DNA from 2 places in the Streptomyces huasconensis genome. Region 2 is predicted to be linked to the other one. Evidence: riboswitches for the same ligand, from Rfam matches in the RefSeq annotation. Region 2 holds a riboswitch; the other holds the start of a gene.
What was found. A riboswitch is a leader RNA that binds a small molecule or an ion and turns the genes downstream of it on or off. The one in region 2 is predicted to bind cobalamin.
Positions count from the first base shown of each region.

Region 1 (4,424 bases), 4.7 Mb from region 2:
CTCGCCGCGTACACCTACTCGTCGGGGCTGCGCGCGCCCGCGCTGATCGCGTTCGTGAAGGACGGCCTGATCTACCTCGTCATCGTCGTCGCGATCATCTACATCCCGATCAAGCTGGGCGGCTTCGACGACATCTTCGCCAAGGCCGGCGACGCCTTCGCGCAGACCAACCCGGCGACCGACAAACCGCGCGGCGCGCTCGCGCCCGCCGAGGCCGGGCAGTGGACGTACGCGACGCTCGCGCTCGGTTCGGCGCTGGCGCTGTTCATGTATCCGCACTCGATCACCGCGACGCTCTCGTCCAGGAGCCGTGACGTGATCCGCCGCAACACCACGATCCTGCCGCTGTACTCGCTGATGCTCGGCCTGCTGGCGCTGCTCGGCTTCATGGCGATCGCGGCCGGGGTCAAGGTGGAGAACGGCCAGTTGGCGATCCCGCAGCTGTTCGAGGACATGTTCCCCGACTGGTTCACGGGCGTGGCGTTCGCGGCCATCGGCATCGGCGCGCTGGTCCCGGCGGCCATCATGTCGATCGCGGCCGCGAACCTCTTCACCCGCAACATCTACAAGGACTTCATCAGGCCCGACGCGACGCCCGCGCAGGAGACCAAGGTCTCCAAGCTGGTCTCGCTCCTGGTGAAGGTCGGCGCGCTCGTCTTCGTCCTCACCATGGACAAGACGGTCGCGATCAACTTCCAGCTGCTCGGCGGCATCTGGATTCTCCAGACGATGCCCGCGCTGGTCGGCGGCCTCTTCACGCGCTGGTTCCACCGCTGGGCGCTGCTGGGCGGCTGGGCGGTCGGCATGGTCTACGGCACACTGGCCGCGTACGGCGTCGCGTCGCCGACGCAGAAGCACTTCGGCGGCTCCTCGGACACGATCCCGGGCATCGGCGAGATCGGCTACATCGGCCTCACCGCGTTCGTCCTGAACGTCATCGTGACCGTGGTCCTCACCTTCGTCCTGAAGGCGCTGAAGGCCCCGGACGGCGTCGACGAGACCTCCCCCGGGGACTACACCGCCGACGCGGGCGACCCGGGCGTCATGGAGGAACTGCCCAAGGCGACCGCGGGCGCCGGGCACTGAGCCCCGCCCCGCCGCGACGGAGGGCCGCCGGAAAAACCGGCGGCCCTCTGTCGTACCCGTGTTGCACACTGCGGCCCATGGACACGACGACCCTCACGATCAGGCGGGCCCTCCCCGAGGAGTACGAGGCGCTGGGCGCCCTCACCGCGCAGGCCTATCTCGACGGCGGCCACCTGGACTTCGGGGAGGACGACCCCTACCTCGCCGTGCTGCGGGACGTGCCGGGACGCGCGGCGCACGCCGAGATCCTCGTCGCCGAGGTGGCGGGCAAGGTGCTCGGCGGCGTCACCTACGTCCCCTCCGGCGGGCCGATGGCCGACATCGCGGGCGCGAACGACGCGGAGATACGGATGCTCGCCGTCTCTGCCGAGGCGCGCGGCCGGGGCGCCGGCGAAGCGCTCGTACGGGAGTGCGTGCGACGCGCCAAGGAAGCGGGCCGCACCTCGCTCGTGCTGTCCACGCAGAGGTCCATGCACGCCGCCCACCGGCTGTACGAGCGCCTCGGGTTCGTACGGACGCCCGAGCGTGACTGGCGGCCGATCGAGACGGTGCCGCTGCTGGCGTACGCGCTGAAGCTCTAGCCACCACTCCGCGAGCCGACACAAGATGTGGGCCCGCTTCTCAGGCCCGGCACAAGATGTATGCTCGTGCTCGCTGTCGCCGCAGGGAAATCCGGTGCAAGTCCGGAACTGTCCCGCAACGGTGCATGTGTACGCATTCGGCGTACGCGGAGTCCGATGACCTGCCGACAGTGCACCCGTGCCGTCCGGCCCGGGTGCCGACCGTCCGGGCCTCGTGGAGTGGGCCGGTGGACGCGGTACGCCGCCCTGCCCGGGTGCGCCCGTGTGTGCCGTCCGCCTCCCCCTGGCCCAGAGCCGAGCGAGGGAGTGCCCCCCACGTGACCATCGCGCCTGCCGAACCCGCGTCAGCGCCGTCGACGCCCACCGCCCAGGGTGCCGAGGGAACCGACGGGCCAGGGGCCGCGCTGCTGCGCACCCTGACCGATCTCACCGCCGACCTCCCCGACGCCGACCCCGGCCGGGTCGCCGCCGCCGCCCTGCGCGGCCGCTCGGCCAAGGCGGACCTCTCGGAGCTGCGGGAACTGGCGACCGAGGCGGCCGCGGGGCTCATCGCCGAGGACCCGGCGTACTCGAAGCTGGCGGCCCGGCTCCTGTCGATCGGCATCCGCGAGGAGGCGGCCACGCAGGGCGTGCGCTCCTTCACCGACTCCGTGGCGGTCGGCCACCGCGAGGGGCTCATCGCCGACCGCACGGCGTCCTTCGTGACGGCGCACGCGGCCCGGCTCGACGCGCTGGTGGTCGCCGCGCTCGCCGACGGCGCCGACTTCCGGTTCGAGTACTTCGGCCTGCGCACCCTGCACAGCCGCTATCTGCTGCGCCACCCGATCACCCGGCAGGTCATCGAGACCCCGCAGCACTTCATGCTGCGCGTCGCGAGCGGTCTGGCCAAGGACGACGGCGCCGCCGCCGTGGACGAGGTCGCCGCGCTGTACGGCCTGATGAGCCGCCTGGACTACCTGCCCTCCTCGCCGACGCTCTTCAACTCCGGCACCCGCCACCCGCAGATGTCCTCCTGCTACCTCCTCGACTCCCCGCTGGACGAGCTGGACTCCATCTACGACCGCTACCACCAGGTCGCGCGGCTCTCCAAGCACGCGGGCGGCATCGGCCTTTCGTACTCCCGCATCCGGTCCCGGGGTTCGCTGATCCGCGGCACGAACGGGCACTCCAACGGCATCGTGCCGTTCCTGAAGACCCTGGACGCCTCGGTCGCCGCCGTGAACCAGGGCGGCCGGCGCAAGGGCGCGGCCGCGGTCTACCTGGAGACGTGGCACTCCGACATCGAGGAGTTCCTGGAGCTGCGCGACAACACCGGTGAGGACGCGCGCCGCACGCACAACCTCAACCTCGCGCACTGGATTCCGGACGAGTTCATGCGCCGCGTCGCCGCCGACCAGGACTGGTCACTGTTCTCCCCGGCCGACGTGCCCGACCTCGTCGACCTGTGGGGCGAGGAGTTCGACGCCGCCTACCGCGAGGCGGAGGCCGCCGGGCTCGCGAAGAAGACCATCCCGGCCCGGGACCTGTACGGCCGCATGATGCGCACCCTCGCGCAGACCGGAAACGGCTGGATGACGTTCAAGGACGCCGCCAACCGCACCGCCAACCAGACGGCGGAGCCCGGCCACACCGTGCACTCCTCCAACCTCTGCACCGAGATCCTGGAGGTGACGGACGACGGCGAGACGGCCGTGTGCAACCTCGGCTCGGTGAACCTCGGCGCGTTCGTGGACACGGCGATCCGGGACATCGACTGGGAGCGTCTTGACGAGACGGTCCGCACCGCCGTGACGTTCCTCGACCGCGTGGTCGACATCAACTTCTACCCGACCGAGCAGGCCGGCCGCTCCAACGCCAAGTGGCGCCCGGTGGGCCTCGGCGCGATGGGCCTCCAGGACGTCTTCTTCCAGCTGCGGCTGCCGTTCGACTCCCCCGAGGCCCGCGCCCTGTCCACCCGCATCGCCGAGCGGATCATGCTCGCCGCGTACGAGGCGTCGGCCGACCTCGCCGAGCGGGAGGGCCCGCTGCCCGCCTGGGAGAAGACCCGCACCGCGCGCGGCGTGCTGCACCCCGACCACTACGACGTCGAGCTGACCTGGCCGGAGCGGTGGGACGCGCTGCGGGCCCGCATCGCCGAGACCGGCATGCGCAACTCCCTGCTGCTGGCCATCGCGCCGACCGCCACCATCGCGTCCATCGCGGGTGTCTACGAGTGCATCGAGCCGCAGGTCTCCAACCTCTTCAAGCGCGAGACGCTGTCCGGCGAGTTCCTCCAGGTCAACGCCTACCTGGTCCAGGAGCTGAAGCGGCTCGGCGTCTGGGACGAGCAGACCCGCGAGGCGCTGCGCGAGGCCAGCGGCTCGGTGCAGGGCTTCAGCTGGATTCCCGCGGACGTCCGCGCGCTCTACCGCACGGCCTGGGAGATCCCGCAGCGCGGCCTGATCGACATGGCCGCCGCGCGCACCCCGTTCCTCGACCAGGCGCAGTCGCTGAACCTCTTCCTGGAGACGCCGACCATCGGCAAGCTCTCCTCGATGTACGCGTACGCCTGGCAGCAGGGCCTGAAGACGACGTACTACCTGCGCTCGCGCCCCGCCACGCGCATCGCCCGCGCGGCCGGCGGCTCGAACACCGCCGCCGCTCCCGTCCCCGCGCAGGTCACGGCCGAAGAGGCCGTCGCCTGCTCCCTGGAAAACCCCGAGTCCTGCGAGGCCTGCCAGTAATGAGCTCCACCGCCAACTCCGAGAAGAACCTTCT
Region 1 covers NZ_CP086119.1:5,400,668-5,405,091, reverse strand. The annotation lists gene mctP (monocarboxylate uptake permease MctP) at 1-1,086, shown strand, start outside; gene J2N69_RS24780 (GNAT family N-acetyltransferase) at 1,164-1,667, shown strand; adenosylcobalamin-variant (AdoCbl-variant) riboswitch at 1,741-1,838, shown strand; gene J2N69_RS24775 (ribonucleoside-diphosphate reductase subunit alpha) at 1,985-4,390, shown strand; gene J2N69_RS24770 (ribonucleotide-diphosphate reductase subunit beta) at 4,390-4,424, shown strand, end outside.
Region 1: it holds a riboswitch for cobalamin, as region 2 does, so the genes downstream of both, J2N69_RS24775 (ribonucleoside-diphosphate reductase subunit alpha) here and J2N69_RS02965 (GHMP family kinase ATP-binding protein) in region 2, are expected to answer to the same signal.

Region 2 (4,424 bases):
GTGCCTGGCGAAGACGCGCTCGACGTAGCGGTGTCCGGTGTCGGCGCCGATCACGAGGTGCAGCCGGTCGGGGTGGCGGCGCGCCTCGTGCGTCGCGGCCAGGTAGGCCGCGCCGGTGGACAGCCCGGCGAAGACGGCGTGCTCGCGCAGCAGCGCGACCGTGCCGGACATGGCGTGGGTGAAGTCCAGCCAGTGGAGGGCGTCGTAGAGGTGGTGGCGGACGTTGTCGAAGACGATCGACGAGCCGATGCCGGCGATGATCGCCTCGGGGTCGTGGTGGTCCTGGCTGCCGAAGGTGACGCTCCCGAAGGGCTGCACGCCGACCAGCCGTACCGACGGATCGGTGGCGCGCAGGCGTTCCACGAGACCGCCCGTCGAGGCCCCGGACCCCACGCCTCCGACGACGGTCAGCGCGGCCTCGGGGAACGTGGTCCTGATGCGGTCGGCGACCTCGTGGTAGCCGAGGTAGTGGACGTCGTCGTGGTATTGCCGCATCCAGTGCCAGCCCGGGTGTTCGGCGAGGATTTCCGTCACGCGCCGCACGCGCAGCTCCTGGTCCAGTTTCAGGTTCTTCGAGGGGCTGACCTGTTCGACCGTGGCGCCGAGAATCTCCAGTTGGGTACGGGTGGTGGTGTCGACGGTGGTGGACGCGACGATGTGGCAGCGCATGCCGTAGCGGTGGCAGGCCAAGGCCAGGGCGTAGGCGTAGATGCCGCTGGAGCTGTCGATCAGGGTCTGTCCCGGGCGGATCGTGCCCCGCTCCAGTAGGTGGCGGACGGCGGCGAGCGCCGAGTAGATCTTCATCGACTCGAACCTGATCAGGACGAGGCCGTCGGTGAGCCGGACGAGATCGGGGACTTTCAGGGCGTCGGCGATGTGGGGGTGGATCACCCGTAACCTCCATGGGTGAAAGAGCACTGGTGGCCGAGCGTGTGGAAGTAGGCGGACAGGTCCGACTTGGTGTCGGCGTCGAGGCGGGTGGGGAAGAGGTAGCCGATCAGGCAGCCCGTGTGGGCGACGAAGACGCCGTCGGCGCCGAACCGCTCGCGGTGCGCGAGCATGCTGTCGAACGCCGCCTTGGGCAGCACGTTCTGGGAGAGGGCGGCGCTGGCGGTGGCCGCGCGTGCGACGGCGGCCGGGTCGCCGGAGGCGAAGCCTTTGAGCAGGTCCGTCAGGCAGTGCTCGTACTCCTCCCCGTGCCGCCGGTAGTGCTCCAGCAGCAGGCCGGTGACGGCGGCGGTGTCCACCGTCCCGGGCTCGGTGATGTAGGCGGTGTGGAAGCCGATGTCCGTGCCCAGCCGCCGGATCACGCGGTGCCGGCCGCTGAGGTACAGCGCGAACTCGTCGAGAAAGACACTGTCGGCCCGCTCGATCGCCGTCAGGATCCGCAGCACCACGTCCTTGTCGTACGGCAGGGCGAAAATCCTGAACAGACAGCGCAGCGTCGCCACGATGTCGGCGGTGGAACTCGCCATGCCCACGCCCACCCGGAGGTCGGAGTGGGTATCCCAGTGGCCCGGTGGCAGCGTGAGGCCGAAGTGCTCCAGGAAGAGCCGGGCCGCGGTCGCGGTCTTCTCTCCGAGGGGCAGCCGGTTCGGCGCATGCGTTCCCGGGGTGAAGTGCACCCAGGAATGACGGTCCACGGGAAAGGACACCACCGCGATGTCCGGATCGGGCCCCGCCCGCAGCGGGCCCTGGTACAGCTCGCCCAGGGTGCCGTGACAGACGCCCGACACCGTGCGGCCCGGCTGCCGCCGCGTCCTGCCGGGCTCCCGGGCGGGTATCAGCACCGCCCTGTCCGGTCCGCCGATGGGCAGGCAGACCGGCATCCGGCACGGATGGCGAGAGTTCGCGTGGTCACGGACATGTCCCCTCCTGGTCCCGAGCCCCGAACGTGTCCGGGAAGGAGGCGCGGCGCGGCCAACGCCGCGCAGCTGTCCGTACCGCCAACCCAGTCCTCGAGGTCACCGTGCACTGCCCGCGTTTCAGGCGCGGGCGCAGTGGCAGGTCTTCGGACTCGTGGGCTCGCTCACCGGAGATCCGGAGGGCACCTACCGGCCGTCGCTTCCCCGGCCCCATCCAGACACGGGCCCAGTGCTGTTGACGGCTTTCGTTCCCACTCACCGCTGCGGGACAGTCCCGGATTCCCACCGGGTTCCCTCTTGCGTCGCGCCGAATGCCCGGTCGGGGACAGGAGGCACGAACCGACTGCAGGCTCAGCGTAGGGCGGCTCGTGCTCCTGCGGCAGGGGGCGTATCACCAGTTGTCCGAATGCGATCGGTCACCGCCTGTTGTGCAGAGTTCCGGGACGGATCGGTCGGTTTCACGGCCTGTTGTTCAGAGCTCCGGGACGGATCGGTCGGCTTCGGAAGCCGCTCTGGCCGGATGCGGCCTCGGTATTCGCAGCCGCCTCGGCCACACTGGTTTCTCCCATCACACGCGCACACCGCCCCGTCGGTGTCCCGCGCCCCGGAAGGCCCGCGATGCTGCCAGAAATGACGCAGGGGGACGACGGTGCGACCGCGCCGCCCGCTCCTGACCGGCGCCCGCCCGACCGCGTCGCCCTGAGCGCCGATCTGCGGGCCGCGCTGCCCGACGCGGGTGCCGCGGTCCTGGTCACGGGTGCCGTCTTCGCGTTCCTGTACGCGCGCATGGAGTCGGGTGACTCGGCGACGGTCGCGGTCATGCCGTTCATGGACGACCCGGGCACGTACTGGATGTACCTGCTCAGCCAGGCGTTCGGCTGGTCGGGCCTGTTGTGGGCCTGGGGCACGGTCATGCTCGGTCTGCTGCTGTCGGGGCCGCGCCCCGACAGCCTGCCCGCCACCCGGCAGGCCCTGGAACGCTGGCACCGCACCACGAGCCTGACCACCATGGCCCTGATGTGCGCCCACGCCCTGATGTTCGCGGCCGAACTCGTACGGTACGAAGCCCAGTTGGCGTGGGCCGAACGGCTGTGGGCGGGCTTCGCGGACACCTTCGTGCCCGGCTGGTACGACTCCGGCACCGGCCGGATCGCCATCCCCATCGGACAAGGGGCCCTGTACCTGGCCGTCCCGCTCGGACTGCTGTTCTACGTCCGGCACCGCATCGGCGCGAACACCTGGCGGCGATTGCACCGTTTCGTGATCGTCGTGTACGTCCTGAGCGTGTGGCACACCCTGCTGTACGGCACCAACGTCTGGTACGGCGAGTGGCCGCGCACCGTGCTGTGGCTCCTGCAACTCCCCGTCGCCGCGCTGCTGTTGCTACGTCTGATGCGGCCCTCTCGGCGGTCTGAGCGACTGGGCCCATGGCAACGACGCGAGGGCGTGTCGCTGCTGGGTTGGGCGGGGCGAGCCGTCGGCCGAGTGGCCACCGGGGCCGTGGTGGTGGGTCTGCTCGTCGTGGTGGCGTCCGGCCATGACGGCGGCCGGGAACGGCCGGCCGAGCCGCCCTCGACGAGTCCGCACACCCACGAGCCCGAGTGATCCACGGCGGCCGGCGGGTGCCGGTGCGAATCCGGCGCGGTCCTGTCCCGCCACTGTGGGCGGGTCTCCCTGGAGAGAGGGGTGGTTCGGCGTACCCGGCACAAAGGCCGCTACGGAGGACATCGCCGCCTGGATGAGTACGGGCGGGCGGCACTGGCATCGCTCCTCGGCCGGAAATCCTCGCCCTGTACACCTCCAACCCGCCGTGCCGCCGCACGAGTTCCTGATGGCAAGGACCGTTGGCGTTCAGAGAGGCAACGGGACGAGACCCCGGGCGGGATGGCGCGGGCCGAGGAAGACGACGATGCCCTTGCCGTCGGCGGAGGGATGGGTGGCTTGAGCCCAGCCCTGGCGGTGGTAGAAGGCCATGGCCCGCGGCGTCCGCACGGAGGTGAGCAGCCAGGAGCGGCCATCGGGGGCGCCCTCGGTGGCCGCCGCCAGCAGTCTCCCGGCGAGCCCGCTGCCGTGCGCGCCGGGCCGGACGGCGAGTTCGTCCACTTCGAAGGCGCCGCACAGCCAGTCGTTCGTGCGGCGAGCGCCAAGACCCGCGGCGACCTGCGGATAGCAGCGGTCCGTGGGGAAGGGCGTGAGGGTCGTCCACCCGCTGGCAAAGCCGAGCACGTCCCGGCCGGCGACGGCCAGCGCGGCGGTGAAACCGGGGCGCCGCGCGTCATCACGGAGGCGCTCGGCGAACTCGGCGGCCTGCTCCTCGTCCTCATTCCATGGCGGCGCGCTGAAGGCGTCGAGGTAGACCGAGCGCAGGGCGTCGGAGTGGGCGAGAACATCGCCGCCGCGCAGCACCTGCACGTCGGGAACCGATGGAGAGTTCACAAGAACCTTCCCTTTCCTGCAATGTAGACGTTGTTGCAAACAGTGTGCAATAAGGTCCCCGAAGTGACGTAGGGGGTATGCCAGGAGCCGACCAGCGGCGCCCGATGTCCGCGCGGTACCGTC
Region 2 covers NZ_CP086119.1:677,476-681,899, reverse strand. The annotation lists gene J2N69_RS02970 (cysteine synthase family protein) at 1-891, opposite strand, end outside; gene J2N69_RS02965 (GHMP family kinase ATP-binding protein) at 888-1,790, opposite strand; cobalamin riboswitch at 1,987-2,224, opposite strand; gene J2N69_RS02960 (ferric reductase-like transmembrane domain-containing protein) at 2,484-3,470, shown strand; gene J2N69_RS02950 (GNAT family N-acetyltransferase) at 3,717-4,301, opposite strand.